Linked DNA regions of Prochlorococcus marinus XMU1404. The protein of the gene in region 1 interacts with the protein of each later gene in a pairwise test. Links are inferred from orthologs where the notes say so. Each region holds a gene or a part of one and is shown in the gene's direction. Other genes may lie near its edges. The genes, in order: HA144_RS01580 and lpdA.

What was found.
Region 2: the proteins of HA144_RS01580 (region 1) and lpdA interact in binary tests that used the Escherichia coli proteins (3 or more experiments, as listed by UniProt). The link is inferred for Prochlorococcus marinus XMU1404 from one-to-one orthologs.

Annotation. Positions count from the first base shown.
Region 1 is NZ_JAAORE010000001.1:287,197-299,652, reverse strand. What follows is about bases 6,382-9,459. They hold HA144_RS01580 (UvrD-helicase domain-containing protein), read left to right. Parts: upstream 6,382-6,755; coding sequence 6,756-9,164; downstream 9,165-9,459. Other genes in these bases: HA144_RS01575 (CCA tRNA nucleotidyltransferase), read left to right, coding at 9,170-9,459; HA144_RS01585 (hypothetical protein), read left to right, coding at 6,504-6,734. Also shown: HA144_RS01630 (30S ribosomal protein S1), read left to right, coding at 1-796; metK (methionine adenosyltransferase), read left to right, coding at 936-2,177; HA144_RS01620 (FGGY-family carbohydrate kinase), read left to right, coding at 2,190-3,419; HA144_RS01610 (hypothetical protein), read right to left, coding at 3,673-4,092; HA144_RS01600 (hypothetical protein), read left to right, coding at 5,148-5,327; HA144_RS01595 (phycobiliprotein lyase), read left to right, coding at 5,302-5,853; HA144_RS01590 (R-phycoerythrin subunit beta), read right to left, coding at 5,837-6,349; more of HA144_RS01575, read left to right, coding at 9,460-10,417; selenide, water dikinase SelD, read right to left, coding at 10,418-12,456. UniProt on the Escherichia coli protein: A helicase with DNA-dependent ATPase activity. Unwinds DNA duplexes with 3'-5' polarity. Translocates on single-stranded DNA with 3'-5' polarity. Initiates unwinding more efficiently from a nicked substrate than double-stranded DNA.
Region 2 is NZ_JAAORE010000003.1:190,947-203,240, reverse strand. What follows is about bases 2,393-5,308. They hold lpdA (dihydrolipoyl dehydrogenase), read left to right. Parts: upstream 2,393-3,088; coding sequence 3,089-4,528; downstream 4,529-5,308. Other genes in these bases: trpC (indole-3-glycerol phosphate synthase TrpC), read left to right, coding at 4,541-5,308; HA144_RS07330 (TrmH family RNA methyltransferase), read left to right, coding at 2,393-3,081. In the rest of the region: HA144_RS07345 (aspartate aminotransferase family protein), read right to left, coding at 1-62; murA (UDP-N-acetylglucosamine 1-carboxyvinyltransferase), read right to left, coding at 675-2,048; more of HA144_RS07330, read left to right, coding at 2,221-2,392; more of trpC, read left to right, coding at 5,309-5,428; HA144_RS07315 (hydantoin utilization protein A), read left to right, coding at 5,484-6,158; sodX (nickel-type superoxide dismutase maturation protease), read right to left, coding at 6,117-6,509; sodN (superoxide dismutase, Ni), read right to left, coding at 6,518-6,991; HA144_RS07300 (FKBP-type peptidyl-prolyl cis-trans isomerase), read right to left, coding at 7,071-7,643; HA144_RS07295 (acyltransferase), read left to right, coding at 7,730-9,217; tRNA 2-thiouridine(34) synthase MnmA, read right to left, coding at 9,210-10,367; HA144_RS07285 (NAD(P)H-hydrate epimerase), read left to right, coding at 10,414-11,979; HA144_RS07280 (RpoD/SigA family RNA polymerase sigma factor), read left to right, coding at 12,119-12,294. UniProt on the Escherichia coli protein: Lipoamide dehydrogenase is a component of the glycine cleavage system as well as of the alpha-ketoacid dehydrogenase complexes.

The DNA of each region.
Region 1 (12,456 bases):
TATAGGCGCAAAAACAGCCGCTTTTATGCCTGTTCAAGAAGTTTCAATAAATAGAGTTGAAGGACTTAATGATGTTTTACAACCTTCTGAAAGCAGAGAATTTTTTATAATGAGTGAAGAAAATGAAGATGGCCAATTAGCCCTCTCCATTAGAAGAATTGAATATCAAAGAGCATGGGAAAGGGTTAGACAGCTTCAAAAAGAAGATGCAACTATATATTCCGAAGTTTTTGCAACAAACAGAGGAGGTGCTCTTGTGAGAGTTGAAGGCTTGAGAGGTTTTATCCCAGGCTCGCATATTAGTGCACGGAAAATCAAAGATGACTTAGAAGGTGAATATTTACCTTTAAAATTTCTTGAAGTTGATGAAGAGAGAAACAGATTAGTTCTAAGTCATAGGAGAGCCTTAGTTGAGAAAAAAATGAATAGACTTGAGGTAGGAGAAGTTGTTGTAGGTTCTGTAAAAGGTATTAAACCTTATGGAGCATTTATTGATATTGGAGGAGTTAGTGGTCTATTGCACATTTCCGAGATCAGTCATGAACATATCGAGACACCTCATAATATTTTAAATGTTAATGATCAAATGAAAGTCATGATAATTGACCTTGATTCTGAAAGAGGAAGAATTTCCTTATCTACTAAAGCACTTGAACCCGAACCAGGCGATATGCTAACTGACCCTCAAAAAGTTTTTAATAAAGCCGAAGAAATGGCTGCTAAATACAAGCAAATGTTATTTGAACAAACTGACGACATCGAAGAAAGTACCACTGCGACAGGTGAAACAATATAAATACACTTATTTACGTTAAGTAGGAATATGTAGAAACAAATGGTTTTTTATGCTTGAACAAGTATTTTTTAAATTTACAAATATTGATTAGTAACGATAGTCTAATTTAGGATGAAGATTAACTTAAAATTATGTATAAATGAGTGATTTCATCTTCACTTCTGAATCCGTTACTGAAGGCCATCCTGACAAAATATGTGATCAAATAAGCGACGCTGTTTTAGATGCCTTATTAACAGAAGATCCAGAAAGCAGAGTTGCATGCGAAACTGTTGTCAATACAGGTCTTTGTTTACTTACTGGAGAAATAACTTCTAAAGCAAAAATTGATTATATAAAACTTGTAAGGAATGTAATTAAAGAAATTGGATATGAAGGCTATAAAGCAGGTGGTTTTGATGCAAATAGTTGCTCTGTTTTAGTAGCGCTTGACGAGCAATCGCCAGATATTTCTCAAGGAGTAAACAATGCAGATGATATTAATGATGATTTGGAAGATAATACTGGAGCTGGTGACCAAGGCATAATGTTTGGTTATGCATGCGATGAAACACCTGAGTTAATGCCATTACCGATTAGCTTAGCGCATAGATTAGCCATTCAACTTGCCAAAGTAAGACACGAAGAAGTCCTCAATTATCTCCTCCCTGATGGTAAAACTCAAGTAAGTATTGATTACAAAAAAGGGGTGCCAGTTTCGATTAATACCATTTTAATTTCAACTCAACATAACCCTGAAATAGATGGGACCACTAATGAAGAAGAAATTCGTCAAAAAATCAAAGAAGATCTATGGAAGAATGTTGTAATTCCAGCTACAGAAGATTTAGAAATCAAACCAAGCATTAACGAAACAAGATTTCTGGTAAACCCAACTGGAAAATTTGTCGTAGGAGGTCCTCAAGGAGATGCAGGACTTACTGGCAGAAAAATTATTGTAGATACTTATGGTGGATATGCAAGACACGGAGGAGGGGCATTCTCAGGTAAAGATCCCACAAAAGTGGATAGATCAGCCGCTTATGCAGCACGGTATGTAGCTAAAAGTATAGTTAAGGCAAAGTTAGCAAAAAGAGCAGAAGTACAATTAAGTTATGCAATTGGAGTTGCGAAACCGATTTCAATTCTTGTTGAAACTTTTGATACTGGTATTATTTCACAAGCTAATTTGACTGAGCTTATTAAACAGTACTTTGATTTAAGACCTGCAGCAATTATAAAAGAGTTTAACTTAAGAAATCTACCAAAAAAAATGGGTGGTAAATTTTTCAGAAAGACTGCATCCTATGGACATTTTGGCAGAAGAGATCTTGAACTTCCTTGGGAAAATGTAGAAGAAAAAGCAGCCGAATTAGCGGAGGCTTCCAAGGTATTTTTATAAAATATATATTCTATGCCTGATAATTTTTATGGCGGTTTAGATTTCGGAACCAGTGGTGCAAGAATATCAATAATTAATTTTCATAAGAAATTAGTATATTCAAATTCTGCACCTTATTTATACAGCTTTAAAAATCCAAATTCTTGGATCAATTCTTGTGAAAATCTCTTAGTTAGTTTACCTATTGAGATAAAAATTAATCTTGATAAATTGGCTATCTCTGGCACCTCAGGAACTTTAATAGCATCCAACTTGCAAGGAGAGTCTATAGGGGAAGCAATACCTTATGACCAAGCATGTAATGAACATAAGATCCTTATTGAATCATTAACTTCTGGAGAAGATCATCTGCGAACTCCATACAGTAGTCTTGCTAAAGCATTGAAACTAATAGATAAATATGGGACAAATATACTTTTACGACACCAATCTGATTGGATCACCGGTTGGTTTTTAAAAGATTGGACTCTTGGAGAAGAAGGCAATAATCTAAAACTTGGTTGGGATCTAAAAAAAGAATCGTGGCCAAAAAGTTATCTCGATACTTCATGGCAAAAATGCCTACCTCATATAATAAAAAGTGGAAAAATTATTGGACAAGTAAATCTTGATTTGGCAGAGAGATTTAACTTGAACAAGAAATTACTATTAATCTCTGGCACCACTGACTCGAATGCAAGTTTAATAGCTGCTGAATTAGGTAAACAAGATGGTCTCACAGTTTTAGGAACAACAATTGTGGTAAAAAAAATTATTGATGATCCTATAAAAAAAAAGGGAATTACAATACATAGAATAAACGGTGATTGGATATGCGGAGGAGCATCAAATGCGGGATGCGGTATCTTGTCTAAATTCTTTTCTGATTTAGAAATAAAGGAACTTAGTCGACAAATTAATCCATCGAAAAACACTTCTTTGAATCTTTTACCTCTTAATAGTAAAGGAGAAAGATTTCCTGTTAACAATTCTAATTTAGAGCCTATACTTGGTCCTAGACCAGTAAGCGACTCACTTTATTTACATGCATTATTTGAAGGGCTAGCTAGGATCGAATTAAAAGGATGGGAAAAACTAAGCGAACTAACAGGTTCTCTTCCAAAAAAAATTATCACTATTGGTGGAGGTTCACAAAACCCACAATGGAGAAAAATAAGAGAAAAAATTATCAATATACCAATAGTTTCATGTAAAAAAACTTCTTCATTTGGTACTGCCTTATTAGCGGTTAATGCAAAATAATAGTTTTTTGAATATTTGATGAAGATATAAAATTTTTAATAATAGGGTTTCACAAACTACACATCGTAATTTAAAGTATATAGGTTAGAGCCGGGATAGCTCAGTTGGTAGAGCAGGCGACTGAAAATCGCCGTGTCCCCAGTTCAAATCTGGGTCCTGGCACCTTTAAAACCCTGTCTTTGGCGGGGTTTTATATTTTCTAGGCATTTAGAAACTAAATTTTTTCTTTTATTTTTTTTTCAATTCTCAATTTTCAGTTTTCAACTCTGCAAACTTGACCAATAACACCCAAAATCAGTTTATCTCCATTTGGATCTTGCCAATCAGCTAAATCATTAAAATTAGTATTTACTTCATCTATAGATACATCAACGTCTCTAAATGATTTCTCAAAACAATTTATATCCATTGTATAGAGAATATCCTTAGTAATTTCACTTTTTGTTTTGGGAATAAATTTACTCAATACTCTCACAGAACCATCCTTATTTCTTTTAATACTTTGTCTATCCCACAACTGTTCTCCATATTCACTTTTAGGGACTCCAACCCATTCATGAGGCAAAGCATTTGCTTGTTTTATTGAAATACAAATTGAAACGATCATGGAAAGGACTAAACCAATGCTATTTCTGAAAAATATTAAATTAACTTTATTTTTAGAATCAACCATGAATACTTTTGAAATACAAAAATCTATTTTAAGGAGTAAATATAAGATTAAAAATTTGTAAAAATTTTTATTGATTAGTATTTCTATTATAGATACAATCAAATATTAAATTAAGAATTTTCTCCCAATAAATCTACTAGAAAATAATGAATAAAATACAGAAGCTACTTTCAATAGTTTTCTTTGTCGCGATATTGGTTGGATTAATCTATTTAGTACAAAACTATGGCATCGAACCCTTAAGGAGCAAAGTCGAGAGTATGGGCTTTTGGGCCCCTCTAGGAATATTTATACTTAGAGGAATAAGTATAATTCTTCCTGCCCTACCAAGTTCGGCTTACTCATTACTTGCTGGATCACTATTAGGTTTTCAGAAAGGTTACATAACCATTATTTTTTCTGATATAGTTTTTTGCCAAATAGCCTTTTTCATAGCAAGGTACTTTGGCCGCAAACCTGTTCGTCGTTTAGTCGGAACAAAAGCAATGAAAAAGATTGAAAGCTTTAATCAAAATCAATTAGAGGAAAATTTCTTTCTTATGACTGGTCTTTTGATGACTGGTCTTTTTGATTTTCTAAGCTATGCAATTGGAATTGGGGGAACTAGATGGAAAATATTCACTCCAGCTTTATTAATAAGTCTCTTAATCAGCGATTCCATTCTTGTAGCTGTTGGGGCCGGAGTTAGTCAGGGAGCTGGATTATTTCTTGGAATAGCACTTTTAGGTATGTTTGCTCTTGCTACCATATCAGGCCTATCAAAAAATCCACCTCAATGGTTCATTTATTTGCTTAGCTATATCAACGAATATTTATCTCGGTTTTTATACTCTTTAACTAAAGGCAGATCCCCTATATGGTTCATTTATTTGCTTAGCTATATCAACGAATATATATCTCGGTTTTTATACTCTTTAACCAAAGGCAAATCCCAAAATTATTAGAAATAAGCATTTACCAATCATAAAGACAAGATATAACATTTTTGCAAACATTAACTATATAAATAAGAATTCATGCAAGAATGTAAAACGACTGATTTTTAAAGTTATTAGATGACTCCATTTAGACCAACTTCATATGATCGCCCTGGAGAACAAATATCAACCACTCCTTCTGGATTAAAAGTAACTTCTGCGAAGAGATTAATGGTGGATTCAATGGTAAGAATGATTCAAAAAGCAGAAAATCATTCAGCAGAAGATAAACTTGACGAAGAATCTAACAACAATTAATCAATTTATCGATAAAAGTTTAGGAGAGTGGAAATCGATAAGAAGCTCTCATACTTTAGCTTTTCAGGAATTTGAAAACTCAACAAGTAAAATATATATAAAACATATCAACTCTAAAAATAAAAAAGTTATTGAAATTTTTAAAAATTACCAATATAGTACAAAATTAGAAAGCATAGCCATTTCTATAAAATGGCAAGCTATTAGTGATTGGGATGATGATGATTTGAGTGAGGGAGATGAAACAGTTTTGATATTTTTACCCAAGGATGAAAATTCAGGAATTGTTTTACGAAATAAAGGTTATACGGAATCTTTTATTTCATCATCGAATTATTTCGTTGACGAACAGAATAATTTACATATTAAAACTTTTTACAAGTCAACAGTTTCTGAAGAAAAAATTTCCTTTTTATCCGCTCACGTAAGATCCAGATTTTCTACTATAAGAAATCTTGGGAATAACTCAGTAATACAGACTTCCCATACTTCTGAAATAAGAAATTTAGCTAGTTTAAAAGATTAATTATTCTTTCAAATTGAAGCTCTGTATCAGAAATTAAATCAGGAAGGAAGCCTGTGTTTCCCTTCATATTATTAACTGTAGAATTTAAATCAGAGATTGTTGAATCTCGCATTAATTCAATAACCCTTCTTGCATTTCTTAAAGGTACCCCAAGAGCAAAATAAGTATTTTTAAGATCCCTCAAACAACTTTTTTCTAAAACTGATTCGTCATTAGAAATTAAAAGATAAGCAACAATCCTGAGGATTATTTCTCCATCTCTTAAACAAACGGACATCTTGTTAGTTGTATTTAAAGATATTTTTGAATTAACTGAATCTTGATTTTCGCAAATCATTGCTGTTACAGCGTCTGCTGCAATTGCATGTGAATTATTGGTAATTGAGCATATTGCATCTAATCTTGAGTTTGCACTATTAATGAAATCTTTTATATTGCTTAATTCATTTAATTTCTTATCAGTGGAAAATAGTGGATTATTCTTTAAAACTGACATTATTAAATTAAAAAAATTAAAGATTGAATCTCAGAATAGTACAAAGCAAGTAAAAAAAATAAAATTTTAAAATTAACGCAACGCTTCTTAATTAATAACTTCATTCCAAAGTGATAGTTGAAATAATTCAAATAAAAATTTTTTTTCCGCTAATATGAAACTACTTTTAACTAAAGTTTTGGATCAACAGGATTTAAAATTATCAAAGAAACTTATCTCCTCATATAAAAAGAGATTGGAAAAAGAAATTCTTAACCGAAGTATGAAATTAAGGATGCCTCAAAATAAATTTGAAGAAATAATTGATAATAACAATGAACTCATAAATTTAAAAAAAGCGTTAGAAGACCTTGAAACCGAATCTGAACCTCATAGCAAAGTCTGATTTTTGAAAACCCATCCAAAAGTGCCTCAAACCAACAATTTTCTTTTTCAATCTTTAAATAATGAGCAACTTCAAGCAGTAAGACATGTTTATGGGCCACTATTAGTTGTAGCAGGTGCTGGTAGCGGAAAAACTAAGGCTCTTACGCACAGAATTGCAAATCTTATTGAAAATAATTCTATAGATCCCTATAACATCCTCGCAGTCACTTTTACTAACAAAGCTGCTAAAGAAATGAAAGCAAGATTAGAGGTTCTTCTAGCCCAAGAATTAGCTTTTAATCAATTTGGTCAGCCTTGGACAACTCTCAAAGAAATTGATCAAAATCAATTAAGAACAAACGTTCACCAAGAGAGGCTTCAGAACCTTTGGATAGGTACTTTCCATTCTTTATTTTCAAGACTTCTGAGATACGATATTGAAAAATATACTGATCCAGAAGGCTTAACCTGGACAAAGCAATTTTCAATTTACGATGAAACAGATTCGCAAACATTAGTAAAAGAAATTATCAGTCAAGATATGAATCTTGACCCGAAAAGATATGATCCCAAAAAGATTAAAAGATTAATAAGTAATGCTAAAAATCAATGTTTAACTTCTAATGATCTTTTAGAAAAAGCAGATAATAATTTTGATAAAACAGTTGCAGAAGCCTACAAGAGATATAGAATTTCACTCTCAAAAAATAATTCTTTAGACTTTGATGATCTTCTACTTTTACCTGTTTTCTTATTGAGGCAAAATGATATAGTCAGAGATTACTGGCACAAAAGATTTAAACATATTTTAGTTGACGAATATCAAGATACAAATAGAACACAATATGAACTTATAAAATTAATTACGGCCGGAAATACTGAACCAAAAAAATTCTTTGATTGGGAAGATCGCTCAATTTTTGTAGTTGGGGATGCTGATCAAAGTATTTATAGTTTCAGAGCAGCTGATTTCAGAATTCTAATTGGTTTTCAAGAAGATTTTAAAACTTCTTTCAACGACGATAAAAAATCATCTTTAATTAAATTAGAAGAAAATTATAGGTCATCTTCTAATATCCTTGATGCTGCAAACTCACTAATTGAAAACAACTCTGAAAGAATTGACAAAGTTTTAAAGGCTACTAAAGAAAAAGGGGAACTTTTAACATTACTAAGCTGTGATGATGAAATTTCCGAGGCAGAAGCAATTACAAATAAAATTAAATCACTAAACAATAAAAATCAGAAACCAATATGGAAAAATTTTGCAATATTATATCGAACCAGAGCTCAGTCAAGAGTATTAGAAGAATCTCTTGTGAGGTGGCGCATTCCTTATACAATTTTCGGAGGATTGCGTTTTTATGATAGAAGAGAAATTAAAGATGCAATAGCATATTTGAAAGTTCTGGTTAATTCTTCAGATAACGTTAGTCTTTTACGAATCATAAATGTTCCTAGAAGAGGGATTGGTAAGACTACTATTCAAAAACTTAATGAACTATCTAATAGGTTAAATATCCCATTATGGGAGGTTCTTAATGATAAGCAAAGTCTTGAAGAAACAATAGGCCGATCATCAAAAGGAATTAATAAATTTACCGAAGTTATGAATGATCTACTGTGTTACTTAGAAAATTCAGGTCCTGCTCAACTACTTCAACTTATATTAGAAAAAAGTGGTTATTTGAGTGACTTACTCTCTAGCGGGACTGAAGAATCTGAAGATAGAAGAAATAACTTACAAGAACTAATTAATGCAGCTACTCAATATGAAGAAGAAACAGAAAGTGGAGATGTAGAGGGATTTCTTTCTACAGCAGCCTTAACAACTGATAATGATACGAAGAAAAATAATCCCAACTCTGTAACTCTCATGACTCTGCACAATAGTAAAGGTTTAGAATTTCAAAATGTTTTTATCACTGGGCTAGAACAAGGTCTCTTCCCAAGCCATAGATCAATTGATACTCCCTCACTTCTTGAAGAGGAAAGAAGATTATGCTATGTAGGTATTACTAGAGCTAAAGAAAGAGTTTTCTTAAGTCATGCCAGGGAAAGAAGATTATGGGGTGGAATGCGTGAAGCAACAATTCCTTCAATATTTCTTTCAGAAATACCTGAAGATTTAATGGATGGCGAATTACCACAAACTGGTGGTGCTTCAATTAGAAGAGATTGGCATCTTGATCGTTTAACTAGAGTGGATCGAAACAATCCAAATGAATTTGTTAACCAACCAATAAATGGAGTGAGGAAATTATATTCAGGGCCCAGTAAAGGAAAAAGCTGGATAGTTGGAGATAAGCTAATTCACTCAAAATTTGGGAAAGGTGAAATCATACATATTTTTGGGAGTGGGGAAAAAATATCTTTAGCAGTAAAATTTGGTGATAAAGGAAGTAAAATTCTAGATCCCAGATTAGCTCCAATTCGTTATGTAAGTTAAAACTCATGAACGATATCTCTGATTACATTCAAGGGGAATTAATTAAAACTCCTTTTAATCTATATAACCTAATTGCTAAATACATAGAATCTAATAACAAAACTAAAGTTGCTTTTGTTGGCGGTTATTTAAGAGATTTATTAATTAGTAAATTCCATAAAAAATCTTTTTCTAAACCTGTAGATATTGATCTTGTTATTGAAGGCTCCTCTATTTCTCTGGCAAAATTTATAAAAAAAAATATTGTAAATGTAGATTTATGTTTAATCAAGGAATTTAATTTATACAACACTGTAGAAATAAATATTAATGACTATAAAATTGATATTGCTTCTGCAAGAAAAGAAATTTATCCTTCCCCAGGCTTAAATCCCACAGTAAATAAAAGTACTATTGAGGAGGATCTTAAGAGGAGAGATTTCACTATAAATTCTATAGCCTTCGAGGTCTCGACAAGGAAAATCTATGATCTTTATGGAGGAATATCTGATATAAAAAGTAAAAGATTGAACTTACTTCACAGCAATAGTATTTCAGATGATCCAAGTAGATTAATTAGATGTGCAAAATATGCTTCAAGGTTAGGTTTCAATATTTCAAATAATTCTCTCAAACAATCTCAAAAAACAGTTAGACAATGGCCATGGAAAAGTTCAGAGACTAATCAGACAATGATTTACCCTCCTGCACTAGGCATACGGATAAGGATGGAACTAGCTGAAATATGCAAACACGATAATTTGACTAATGTAATTTCGATAATTCATAAATGGGAAGTTATCTCAATCTTAAATGAAAATATTAAAGTCGATAAAAGGTTTTTAAGAGGACTAAATTGGATTAAGAAGTTAAAGGGAAATCATATGCTTTACTTATTAAAAGATTCAGAAGATTTAGAAACAGCATGTCAAAGATTTTTAGTAAATAAAAGTGAGATAAAAATATTAGAAGATTATTTAAATATCAAAAAGATATTAAAAACAAACCAAAAAAATTTCAATAACTTTTCTCCTTCAAGTTGGGCAGAATTTATTGAGAATAGAAACCTTAATGATGAGACAGTCAAATTATTAATTTGTGATGGAGGACCTTACTGGCGTAAATTGTTTAAGTGGTTATTTATTTACAAATTCATAAAATCAAAAAAAGATGGAGAAACATTAAAAAAAGAAGGATGGGATCAAGGGAAGGAGATGGGAAAAGAAATCAAAAGATTAAGATATTTGGAAATTGACAAATTAAATAGAACTTAATTACATTTTTACAACTTCTCCAACCTTGTACCATTTATCCTTTAGAACATTTTCATATTTACTATTGCAACTAATCAACAAGGGGCCACATGTTTGAGGATCTAATAGTAATGATATTTTATCGTTAAAAGTCTCTTGATCTAATGAATTTTCGTTTAAAAAATTAATTATTCTTTTTTTCTTATTTACTTTATAAATTTTGTCAAAAATTTCTTTATTAGATTCAAAGAAAGTACTCTTAACATCTTTTCTTATTAAATCAAATACTCCAGGATAAGCTTTAAATGCAAATAAATCCAATATAACTTTTATTGGCTCAAGATTATTTCTTTGCCTATATAAATTAGATGATTCAACCATCTCTTTAAGATGTCCAATAAATCCATATCCAGTAATATCAGTCGCAGCATTGACTAATGATTCTTTAAATTGATTTTGAAAAAGATAAATTTCATCAATCAAATATTGCTGACTCTTTAGTAAATTATTAATTATTTCAGAAGAACTACCTAGCATATTAATATTTTGCATTTGACTGGCAAAGTAAATCCCAACGCCTAGAGGTCTAGACATCATGAGAATATCTCCATTATTCATTCCAGATTTAAGCCATGGTTTTACTCCATTTTTTAAAATACCTTGAACTGTTAAAGAAATATCTATTCCTAATGCATAAGGTTTATTTACTAAACTTCTTGCCTCGAAAGTATGGCCTCCAAGTAATTCACCTCCATGATCCTCAACTGTTGATTTAATACCTTGAAGGGATTGAGAAAAAAGGTAAATCTGATATTCCCTTTCAACTTTTGGTAATGAAATTAAAGCCTGAGCGGATGAAAGTTTTGCTCCGCATGCCCACAAATCTGAGAAAGCATGCAAAGTAGTAATTTTTGAATTAAGCCAAGGATCACTTACCAAAGCAGGAAATCCATCTACACTTTGCAAGATGATATCTTGACCATTTTGATATATCTCAACTGAATCTTCAGGTGATGAAGCAAAAGAATTTAAATTAGATTTTATTAATGATTTATTCAAAACAAACTGAGGAATTTTAGCTGCACATCCTCTGCAGTCATTCAATGAAATATTTTTTTCACTACTTTTCATAATTAGCCTTTTTGATCTGAACTTTTTAATAAAGTTGAGATCAATCTTATATTTTAAAATCCAAAAAAGAAAAGAAGGGCCGAAAGCAAAATTGCGATAAATAGCAAAAGCCTTTGGATGATGGCTTGGAAATATATTTACTATTTGCAATCCGATCTTTTGAGGAAACCACTTTTTTAATGATCTCCCTTCTATATCTTTTTTTAGATTTTGGACTAATGTATTTACAACTTTTACTGCAAAAACTCCTGATGCTGGTCTTTTTGCTGAACCTACAACTGCGCAATCACCGACAGCAAAGATTCCCGAGAAACTTTTTATCTGCAAATTCTGATTTGTGATTATTCTGCCATGAGAATCCGAATCTAATAATTTTTTTTGTGCCCATAACGGAGATGTATTTCCAGTACATAAAAGAATCTTGCCATGATCAAAATTAAGTTTTTCAACTAAATCAATATTGGAATTCCGTAAACTTTTTAGAATTGTATTATTAATTTTTCTTGAATCACATAATAGTTTTAAATGTCTATCTCTCCATCTTTTTCTCAAAGCATATGATACTTCAATTGCAGCAAGGCCACTCCCAACAATTACAAATGGAAGTTCATTAACTGAATCAAAAATATCCTCTTTTAGTATTGAGTCATAAGCCCTTAAAAAAGGTTTAATTGAAAAAGCATCTCGATTTTTAACTAGTAATTCAAATTCTTTTGGAATTATTGTTTGACTACCATAATTAAGCACCAACTTCGAATAATTAATTGAAGGTCTATTACTTAAAACAATTTTCTTTAAATTGAAATCAATATCCTTTACTTCTTCTTCTATAAAAGATACTTTTGCATTTTTTGCTAAAGATTTTATATCAATTAAACTCTCTTCTAAAGCGATTGATTTTGAAATCACCGATGGGAATAGCGCCGAAT
Region 2 (12,294 bases), on another replicon or contig:
TCCCATAGCCAACAACCTTTTCCTTTTTTGAAAGATATATCGAATCGACTATAAGTTTTCATCAAAGTGGGAGCGGTCGGACTTGAACCGACATACCCGAAGGTGCCGCATTTTGAGTGCGGTGCGTCTACCAATTCCACCACGCTCCCAAGGCTTTTGAAAAATAATGAACTTTTTTATTATAACAAAAATCATTTTATTGACTATCCTTTTGGCGGTTAAGGAAGAGCGATCGAGAACACATTTGTTTTTAGTTAAAAATCTTTTTGATAAAACATAGAGCCATATTTATTGGAATCGCTGACAAGAAATAAGATAAAAATGAAAAAAATAAACATTACTGATACAGTACTGTAACTAAAGGCTCCTAAGAGTCCTTTATTCAAGGGTATGGCTTCATAATTAGTAATATTATGTTAGAATTAGTAAAAAAATTATGTCAAAGATTCAAGCTAAAAAATTATCTTTAAAATTTGTTCCCTATCTTTTTATTGCAGTAACTATTTTGACAGCATTTGGATCTAACGGAGGAACCTGGGCATGAAGGAGTTTAGGTTTAGTGGTTTAGATAAAATTTGGTCTAATCGTTTTTTAGTTTTGTTTTTATTATTTTTAGGTTGTATTTCGCTAATAAATGTTGCATACGTTTAAGTAAGCCAATCCAAAATTATATTTTAAGCGGCTCTACGTTTAGGAATATCTTCAGGATCAGAAGTAATTTTATATTCTTTCTCAGTAAAAGATCTTTTATTAAATTCTCTAGTTATTTTAATACCTAACATTTTTAATTTTGATTCAAAATTTTCATAACCTCTATCTAAATGCTCTAAACCATAGATTTTACTATTACCTTTAGCGATAATCCCAGCAATTATTAATGCAGCTGATGATCTTAAATCTGAGCCAACTAAATCCATCCCCTTTATTGTCTTAACACCTTTGATATGAGCTACGTTTTTATTTAATTTTATACTAGCTCCCATTTTATTAAGTAGATGAATATGATTCATCCTGTTTTCGAAAATTGTTTCAGTGATCTTTGATTCACCATTGGCGATTGTCATTAAAGCTGTAAATGGTGCCTGTAAATCAGTAGGAAATCCTGGGAAAGGAGCTGTATCAATATTTACTCCTCTAATTTCTTTTCCCTTAATTGTAATTGAATTACCTTTAATCGTAATTTTACTTCCACTTTCTTGAAGCTTATTCGTAACAGCTTCAAGATGATTAGGAATAACGGGAGATATTGTTATTGAAGAGCCAGTTGCAGCAGCAGCAATTAGAAAAGTGCCAGCTTCTATTCGATCGGGAATTACTTTATGAGCACAACCAACAAGTTTATTAACACCATCAATAATTATTTTTTCTTTTCCGGAGTCGTAAATTCTTGCTCCCATTTTATTAAGCATTTGGCATAAATCCTGAATTTCAGGTTCTCTTGCAGCATTTTCAATAGTAGTTCTTCCTTCCGCTAATGAAGCAGCCATTATTAAAGTTTCAGTTGCTCCTACGCTTGGGCACTTTAATTTGATATGAGTACCATGCAGTTTATTTTTCTTTTCCTTTATTTTTGCTACGACAATTCCTTTTTTTATAATAATTTCAGCTCCTAATGCTTTAAGTCCATTAATATGCTCATCTATAGGTCTTGAACCGATATTGCAACCTCCAGGCAAAGGCACTTTAGCCTTTCCAAATTTACTTAATAAAGCACCGATACAAAAGAAACTAGCTCTCAGTCCATTAACAAGTTCATATGGAAGTTCTTCTGTAATGGAAACATTTTTTGAATCTATCTCTAATTTATTGTTTTTATCTACTAAATTAACCCCTAAATACTTAAGGATATGCCCCATTTTTTCTATATCGGTAAGACGAGGAACATTCTCAAGAGTTATTCTTTCATTGGTTAATAATGAAGCCGCCATTAAAACTAATGCCGAATTCTTCGCACCACTTATTTCAACAATCCCGTTTAGTTTACCTTGGCCAAGAATTTTTAAATTTTGCGATTTAAAATATGAATTCTTTTCGCTGCCGCAAATCATTAAGACTTAGTTTATTAGGTTTATAATGACAAACTAACATTAGTAAGTCCACCCTATGTAACGTCCATAATATTAATAAAAAGTAAAAATGTATCAATCAATTTTTAGGGAATTAAATTTTAAAAATTATTGATCCAATCGTTTATGGAATTACAATGAAATTGACCACAAAATTTTTAAATTCCTCATAGAAAATAATTTTTTTAAAATAACTAGTAAAAATAATAATCTAGTTAAAAGATTTAGATCATTTAAAAGAGGATCCTCTCGCAAGAACAAAGATTTTTTTTGTATAGAGGGTACTCATCTTATTGAAGAATTGTTGAAGTCTGGAAATTCCCCCTCTAAAATTCTAGTTACTGAAAAATGGCTCAAAAAGAACCAAAATCTTAGCAAAAAGTTTGATCAATCATTAATAACTTTGGTCTCAGAAGAGGTTTTAGCTTCAGCAATTTCAACAGTTAATCCAGATGGCATTGCAGCATTAGTAGAAATCTCATCGATACTTAATTATCAATTCAATAGTAAAGATGATTTTGTTCTTGTTCTCGATAGGATTCAAGATCCTGGGAATATGGGTAATCTTTTTAGAACTGCTTTAGCTGCTGGTGTTGATGCAATTTTTTTAGCTGGAGGTGCGCACCCATTAAGCCAAAAAGCATTAAGAGCATCGACTGGTGCGGTCTTTCAAATCCCATTTCAAAGGTTTGAAGGAAGTGAAGAAGAAATAATAAATTCTTTATTAAAGTCTTTATCTGAATTATCAAATGTAGGATTTAATATTTTTTCTACTAGTAGCCAAAATAAAAATTTAAAAAAATCCTCAAAACCCTACTGGGAAGTTGATTGGTCTAAACGTACTGCATTAATCTTGGGTAATGAAGGTCAAGGTATTCATAAAAAAATTCAAGAAGCTTTTAATGAAACAATTACAATTCCGCATAGTGAGATTGTAGAATCATTAAATGTGGCTTGTGTTGCTGTTCCGTTATTACTAGAACGAAAAAGAGTCGCATTCACCTCTAATAAATAAATAAAAAGTGACTGATTCAAGTTTTGATTTCGATGTAATCGTAATAGGAGCAGGATATGGAGGTTTTGATGCCGCTAAACATGCTGCTAGTAAGGGACTGAAAGTCGCGATAGTGGAATCTTCAGACATGGGAGGAACTTGCGTTAACAAGGGGTGTGTCCCCTCTAAAGCTCTTTTGGCTGCGACTGGAAAAGTCAGAGAAATAGGTAATTATGAGCATTTAGCCAAATTTGGTATTCATGCTGCACCCGTAAGGTTTGAAAGATCAAAAATTGCTGATCATGCAAATAATCTGGTTTTAAACGTTAGAGAAAATTTAACAAAAACTCTAAAAAGGAGTGGAGTTGAAATTATTTTGGGTATTGGAAGACTTGAAGGGAATCAAAAAGTGGGTGTAAGAGATAAAAACGGAATTGATAAAATATACACATGTAAGAATATCGTCATAGCAACTGGTTCTTCTCCTTTCGTTCCTCGTGGGATAACCTTGGATAATAGAACTGTATTTACTAGTGATGATGCAGTAAAGCTAGAGTGGCTACCTAGATGGATAGCTATTATTGGAAGTGGTTATATAGGATTGGAATTCGCAGATGTTTATACCGCGCTTGGTTGTGAAGTTACCATGATTGAGGCTTTAGAGAATATTATGCCAACATTTGACCCTGACATTACAAAAATTGCGAAAAAGAATCTTATTCAATCAAGAGATATAGATACAAAATCAAATGTTTTCGCTACAAAAATAACACCTGGATGTCCTGTCAAAATAGAACTTACAGATGCAAATTCCAAAGAAGTGATAGAAACTTTAGAAGTTGACGCTGTGCTTGTTGCAACTGGCAGAAGTCCTAATAGTAATAACTTAAATCTTGAGTCTGTTGGGATAGAGACGGTAAAAGGTTTTATTCCTATAGATGATCAAATGAGAGTTAAAAATGGCGAGGAAATAATACCTAATATTTGGGCTGTTGGAGATGTTACTGGCAAATTAATGCTTGCTCATACTGCAGCAGCACAGGGTACTATTGCTGTCGAAAATATTTGCGGTGGTAAAGTCGCAATTAACTATAAAAGTATCCCTGCGGCAACTTTTACTCACCCTGAGATAAGTTCAGTTGGTCTCTCTGAAGCTGAAGCTAAAGAGATATCTGCAGAAGAAAATTTTACTTTGGGAATTGTGAAAAGTTTCTTTAAGGCTAATTCAAAAGCATTGGCTGAGATGGAGAGTGATGGATTGCTAAAGTTGATTTTCAATAAAGATAATGGGAAAGTATTAGGTGCTCATATTTTTGGGTTACATGCAGCTGATTTGATTCAAGAAATTTCGAACGCTATTTCAAGGAACCAAGATGTAATTGAATTATCTAAAGAAGTTCATACTCATCCTACTCTTAGTGAAGTAGTTGAGGTCGCGTATAAACAAGCCGCTTCTCAAATAAAATAATATCTAAAATTAATGGAGATAAGACGCAGACCACCAAATCCAACAGTTAGGGTTGAAAATTTAGAATATGCTGTACCTCATAGAGAAGCACAAGCAAAAAATATTCTGGAAGAAATTGTATGGCATAAAGACATTGAAATTAAGAATTTTAAAAAAATAGTTTCTTTAGAAGATTTAATAAAAAAAATTGAAAATCTTTCTGCCCCAAAAGATTTTTATAAAAATATCTTGGATTCAAAAATTAAACCAGGAGTAATTGCAGAAATAAAAAAAGCTAGTCCGAGTAAAGGAGTTATTAGAAAAGATTTTAACCCTGAAGACATAGCAATTTGTTATGAAGGATTAGGTGCATCATGTATCTCAGTACTTACCGATAAAAGGTTTTTTCAAGGTAGTTATGAAATACTCGAAACTGTAAGAAAATCAACTAATCTCCCTCTACTATGCAAAGATTTTATTATTTCTGCTTATCAGATTTATAAAGCAAGGGTATCTGGTGCTGATGCGATATTATTAATCGCTGCGATTTTAAGTGATGACGATTTAATTTATCTAAAGAAAATAGCTGATAATTTAAAGATGAGTGTTCTTGTTGAAGTGCATAATGATAATGAATTAGAAAGGATTCTAAAATTAAAATCTTTTAATTTGATTGGAATAAATAATAGGGATTTAAAGACTTTTAAAACTGATTTAAAAACATCAATAGAATTGATGCATAAATATGCTGATATATTTTTAAAACAAAATATTATTCCCATTAGTGAATCAGGAATTAATTGTGCCGAAGATCTAGATTCGCTTAGATCTATTGGAATCAAGGGAGTATTAATTGGTGAAACTTTTATGAGAGAAAGTGATATTGAACAATCTTTCAAGAAATTATTTAAATCAATTTAATTTTGACTTCAAATCGTGCTATAAAATTGAATAAGCAGAGTTGTACTGAATATATATGCAAGCTGTAATTTTAACTGGAGTAGTTGCAGGATTTGTGCATGTTGTTAGTGGCGCTGATCATCTAATTGCAATGGCACCAGCAGCGATTAATAATCCCAAAAAAGCTCTTAGAAATAGTTTTTCATGGGGCTTAGGACACTCTTCAGGTGTCCTCTTGTTAGCTTTCCTAGCTATTTTTATTAAGGATATTACGCCATTAAACAAATTTTCCAATATCGCCGAATTCCTAGTTGGAATTTCTCTTCTAATTGTTGGAGTATTTGCTATTAAAAATTCTTTTCAATTAAGTATCCATTCGCATTCCCATAAGCATGAGAATGGAATTGCCCATCGTCACTTTCACTTTCATGTTAAGGAACAAAAAAATAACAATAATAAGCACTCACATGCTTTGACAGGTTTAGGCTTGCTACACGGTATAGCTGGAGGTTCGCATTTCCTCGCAGTTCTTCCTGCTTTGGCACTACCTTTAACAAGTGCTTGCTTATATTTGATTTCATATTTGATTGGTTCACTAACAAGTATGAATCTTTTTACTTGTTTAATATCTTTTACCACCTTTAAAGCAAGTCAAAAATTTATTAAAAGATTAATAGCTGTAGCAGGAGGGCTTTCCTTTTCTTTGGGATTATTTTGGATTCAAAGGAGTGCTTCTGTTTTTTTGAATTAAAAAATTTGTTAATTTAGGAAAAATTAATTTAGAGGTGACAATCCCAATAATTTTTTCGTCATTGATTAATCCGAATTTGTTACTATCTTCGCTAAGTTCAATATTGTCGCCAAGAACTTCAATATTATTTTGATTTACTGAATTTATCCGTTTTATTAGGTTTTTATTTTTAAGTGGATGATTAAAAATAACTATTTGTCGATTTTTTAGTATTGATTTATTCTTTTTATATTTTTTAAAAAATACAATATCCCCGTCTTTTAGGTAAGGATACATAGATTCACCACTAATAATAGCGGTTTTTCTTAAACCTAAAAAAAATAAAATAAAATCAAAAAAACTTTTGAAAATAATTCTGATTAACTAGCTTTTACGAAAGCGTCTGATCTCCCTTTTGAAGCCCAGAAGATATTATGAATCTTTTCTACGTAACTCATGAGCTCTTCAGCTTGAGCTAAATCAATATTAACTTTGCATGCACTGCATAATTTGGCCGCCTTCCAAATAGTTTCATGTAAGTCTGGATAAGTTTCTAAATGAACTGGTTTAAAGTAGTCTGTCCACAAAATTAGAATTTCTTTCTTTGTTTCTTTTGCTTGCTCTTCTTTAACTGCAACATATCTAGAAAATGTATTACTATATGTAGCCCACTCTGCTGAATCAGTGCTAGAAGGAGCTTCTAGTGCAATAAGTTTTTTTGTCATTGATAAAACTGCTTCAGCAGTAACTCTCGTTGATGCTGGATCATAAACACCACAAGGACCATCACAGTGAGCATGGACTGTCATTGGGGATTTTTTATCTAGAAAAGAATTGATCAATTTACTTAACATTTCAAATATTTGGAGTTGTATATATATTACTTGGAGATTAACTAAATTGAAAAGTCTTAGATATTTTTCTTACTTAAATTTAATTGACTTTTAATAATTCAACTTCAAATATCAAAGTTGCATTGGCGGGTATAACATTTCCTGCCCCTCTAGATCCGTATCCAAGTTCCGGAGGAATTGTTAATTTTCTTGTACCTCCAACTTTCATTCCTGCGACACCTTCGTCCCAACCTTTAATTACTCTTCCAGCACCTAATGGAAAGCTAAATGGAGCTCTACCGATACTAGTATCAAATTGTGTCCCATCTTCTAGAGTTCCTGTATAGTTTACAGTAACTGTTTGCCCAGCACTAGCTTCATCTCCTTCCCCATTTACGATATCCAAAATAACTAGACCACTTTCTGTAGTCCTTGAATTGCTTTCTGATTGTGTTTCTTCTGCCATAGCGAAAAGTATAGGATTTGGATCTGATGGGTCTAGCTCAAATAAATTATTATTTGAAACATTTGATGATTTTGCAATAGGTGTTTTTTGAATTAACTGAGTTTCTGATTCGGCAGCATTAACCACTTGTTGTGAATTAAATTGACTGAAAAGAGTTAACGAAACACAAAAAACAAAAACTGCAAAACTAATAAAGACTTCTTTCACTTAAATTTTGAAAGTTACTAAAACTAATATTACAGAATAAAGGTACAATAAATGAGTGATTATAAATTTAATTTCGTAATTTTAGATTGTTAATCCCGACTAAGATAAAAAGTTTAAGACAATATTTTTACCCTTGCCTAGGTGGAATTTTAGGAGGAATTTCAGTCTCAACTTACTTTTGGCTGATTTTTATGCCGATATCTTTATTTATTTTATGGGAAGGAAGTGAAAGAAAAATAGCAAATTTTTGGTGGGGCTTTTTCTTTGTTTTGATAAGTCATTCATGGTTATATGATCTGCATCCTTTGACATGGCTTGGGTTTTCATGGTTTGCAAGTTTAATAATTGCCATTTCAATATTATTATTTTGTGCTATTTGGGGTGGGTTATTAGTTTATTTATGGGGGCTGTTAGTTGAAATGATTCTCTGGAAAGAGGATGTTTTTAATATGAAAATTATGCCTTTAATCATAAAAGTATTTTTTTTATCTTTGACTTGGGGGATTGGTGAATTGATACTTTCTCAAACACCTTTTTTCTGGATAGGTTTAGGTGAAAGTCTTGTCCCAGGTGATATTTATCTCGCTGGGTTGGCAAGATGGATTGGTGCAAGTGGTTTATGCGTATTACAAATATTGATTGGATTTTGGATTTTTTTTAGTCACGGTAGATGGAGAAGAAAACTTCATTTCAAAAAAATATTTATTTTTGGATCTTTAATAATTGTTTTCTTACATTTATTTGGGGCCCTAACAAATCCAATAAAAAGAAACTCTGAATTTCCTGTGGCTATTTGGCAAACAAATATCCCAACAAGAGAAAAATTGAAAATAGATGATGAGTTTATTAAAGAAAAACAATCTATCGCTCAAGAATATGCTTTAGCCAATAAAGCAAAACTTCTTGTTGCTCCCGAAGGAACTCTATCTAATAATTTTTATTTAACTAAAGGCATTAAAATTAATACTTTGGCAGGAGGTTTCAGAAATTACAATAATGAGTTAAGAAGTTCTTTACTAGGATTTCAAATTGGAGATAAATCTTTTACCTCTTTCATAGATAAAAGTAGACTTGTTCCATTAGGTGAAAATATACCTGTATTTCTAAATAGTTTTTCAAGAGGATTATCTGCAGTAGGAGGAGTTCAACCGGGTTCCGATTCAAGATTTTTCGATCCTAAATTTACCCCCCCATTAGCAGTAGCTATCTGTTACGAAATTAGTGATGGATTGAAAATAAGAAAGGCTATTAATAGTGGTGCAAAACTAATAATAACTGCATCAAATTTAGATCCCTATCCAATTAAGCTGCATAATCAATTTCTATCATTGGCTAGGTTAAGAAGTATTGAAAATAAGAAAAATAATTTACTCGTATCAAACACAGGCCCTTCGGGTTTAGTTCAGGATGATGGAAAAATAATTCAAATGCTAGATTTAAATGTTGAGCAAAATAAAATAGTGTTCCCTAATTTTTCATCCGAAAAGACTTTCTATACAAAATTTGGAGATAAACCTCTTTTGTTTTTGCTTATATTTTTTATGGGATTAAATATCTTTTTGAAAATTAATTAATTAATCCACCACCTAATAAAATTTCTCCTTTATAAAAAACTGCAGCTTGTCCGGGCGTTACCGAACTTTGACTTTCTTCAAAAATTAATTTAAAAGTTTTAGTTAGATTATCTGAATTTTTCAAAGCAATTAAAGTTCCTTTTACTGGATGACTTCTATATCTGATTTGTGCTTCTACTTTTATATCTTGCTTAGGTTCTTCGATTGAAACCCAATTAACCTTACTAATTATTGCTTCTCTATTAAATAGATCACTTTTATCTGCTACGTACACTATGTTTTCTTTTCTGTCTAAATTTTTTACATATAATGGTTCGGGCCAGGCAACTCCCAAACCTTTTCTTTGGCCTACAGTAAAGTGCTGAATACCATTGTGAGTTCCTAGGACTTGACCATTAACATGTATTATTTTTCCTTCTTTAGGTTCAATGTGTTTGTCGATAAATCTCTGCATTGATCCATAATGCTCAACTAAACATAAATCTTGACTTTCTGGTTTTTGAGCAGTTCTGAGGCCTAATCTCAGGGCTTCCTTTCTGGTTTCTTCTTTTTTCATCTCACCAAGAGGAAATTCTAATCTGCTTAGTACTTCTTGTGAAAGAGAATAAAGAAAATAACTTTGGTCTTTATTCTTGTCCGCCCCTCTCAGAAGAAGGAATTCCTTAAATACTAAGCTCTTGTAATCAAGTTTTTCAGCATAAGATGATTTTTTTATTCTTGCGTAATGTCCAGTCGCAATATGGGTAAAGTCTTTTTTATTTATTGCATAATTAAGCATCTCTTCAAACTTCACATTCTTGTTGCACATCGAACATGGGAGTGGTGTGAAACCTTTCTCGTAGCTTTCAGTAGTTTTTTTAATTACCTCTCTTTCGAAAATTTCTCTTGAATCTATAATTTTATGATTAATTCCTAAATCTTCACAAAGGGCTGCAGCATCTACTAATCCTTCAGAACAACAGGATCCTTCTCCTTTCATTAGCCAAAGAGTTAGTCCCTCAACATTCCATCCTCTTTCTACAAGAAGAGCAGCTGAAAGAGAACTATCTACGCCTCCAGAAAGACCTACAATAATATTTTTCTTCTTTTTAGTTTTATTATTAGTAGAAAAATAGTTCTCTAATTTTTCATCTTTTTGTGTCTTTAACATGGAAGTTTAAAATTTTGAACGGTACTTCAAATGCTTTGTACTAATTATGAACGAAATTGTATGGCCAGCAATTGACTCTAAACATTTAATTGTTGATTCGAAGCAAATGATGATATTAGAGAAAGAAATGTTTTCTGATGGAATGCCACAAGAAGCATTGATGGAGAAAGCTGGTATCCAAATTAGTAGATGGCTCTTGAAAAGGAAACCTCTTTTAAAACATGGAATAACTGTTTTAATCGGTCCTGGGCATAATGGTGGGGATGGTGCAGTAATAGCACGAGAGCTTTGTTTGAAAGGCTTTTTAGTCCAGGTATGGTGTCCATTTCCGATAAAAAAAACATTAACAAATAACCTCCTTAATTATCTTACATCTATTGGTGTCACAAAATTAGTAGAGCCCCCTGATGCAAATGGGAAAGAACTCTGGATTGATGCGATTTTTGGTAATAATCAAACAAGAAAAGTTGATAATAAATTAATCAAACTTATTAATCAAAAATTTCATAACAAATATGGCAAGGTAATAAGTATTGATATCCCAACAGGGTTATGCCCTGATAAAGGAGAGCCGTTTTTAGATAATGCTGTACAGGCAGATTACACTTTAGCTATAGGTCTCAATAAAATTGGGTTAACACAAGATTCTGCTTTACCTTTTATTGGAGAGTTGAATCATATTGATATTGGGGTACCTACTAATAAGTTATCTAAGATTGAGAAAAAAATTTTTAAGGTTACTTACAAAGATTTAAAAAATATTGATTTACCTTCTTTACCAAAAAATTCCGATAAATATAAAAGAGGAAGAACATTATTAATTGCTGGAAGTGAAAAATATCCCGGAGCTGCATACTTATCATTAAGAGGGGCAATATCAAGTGGAGCAGGTTTTATCTCAGCAGTTCTGCCTGAATTAGTAGCTGAATCTATTTGGCAAGTTGCTCCAGAAATAGTTTTAAAAGGAACTATGCAAACTAACCACAATGGTAATGCATCCTTATTCAGTGCATTAAAAAATATTGATCTGAGTTTATATGATTCATTAGCTGTAGGCCCAGGGATAGGAATTGATAATGATGATTGGCATAAATCGAAAGATTACCTAATAGGTTTTAAGGGATTATTGATCTTGGATGCAGATGCACTTAATAGAATTTCTGAATCAAAATTAGGATCAAAATTCTTCTTAGAGAGAAAATTTCAAACTTGGATTACACCTCATATTAAGGGATTTTCAAGGTTATTTCCTAATATAGAAGGTGAGACAAATGTTGGACTAGCTCTTAAAGCGGCCAAAGAATTTAATATAAGTGTTTTGTTAAAGGGAGCTAACAGTATAGTTGCTGATGATAAAAAAGCATGGCAACTTTTTGGGACTGATTCTCAAACTGCGAGAGCAGGATTAGGTGATCTTTTAACCGGATTTATAGCTGGCAGTTCTGCGATTGATTCGACCCTTTGTAAAAATATAACAACTGATTTTTTTACTAAATACGTACTTTTACATTCATTTGCTGCATCAAAGTGTAAAAAAGGGTCAAATGCATCCGCTATTGGTGATGAATTATCAAAATTAATGAGAAATATGAAAACGAGACAAATATCTTGAAAGAAACAATTTATGAGAGTTATTTTTAGTTTTAAACACATAAATATACAAATGTTACGTCAAATCTGAAGCGCGCATTAAATATTTAGCTTTTTCCATAAAAATGTAGGAAAGTTTTATTACCTCAATTCAGGTAAAAATGGTTTCATCAATACCAACACAAGCAGAGCCACAAAAAAGAAGAGGCAATGACCCTATAAGTTGGTACTTGCAGAATATTGGAAGGGTGCCTTTATTAACGCCTTCTGAAGAAATTGAATTGGGTAATCAAGTTCAAAAGATGATGATACTTACAGAAGATGGTCAATTAACTGA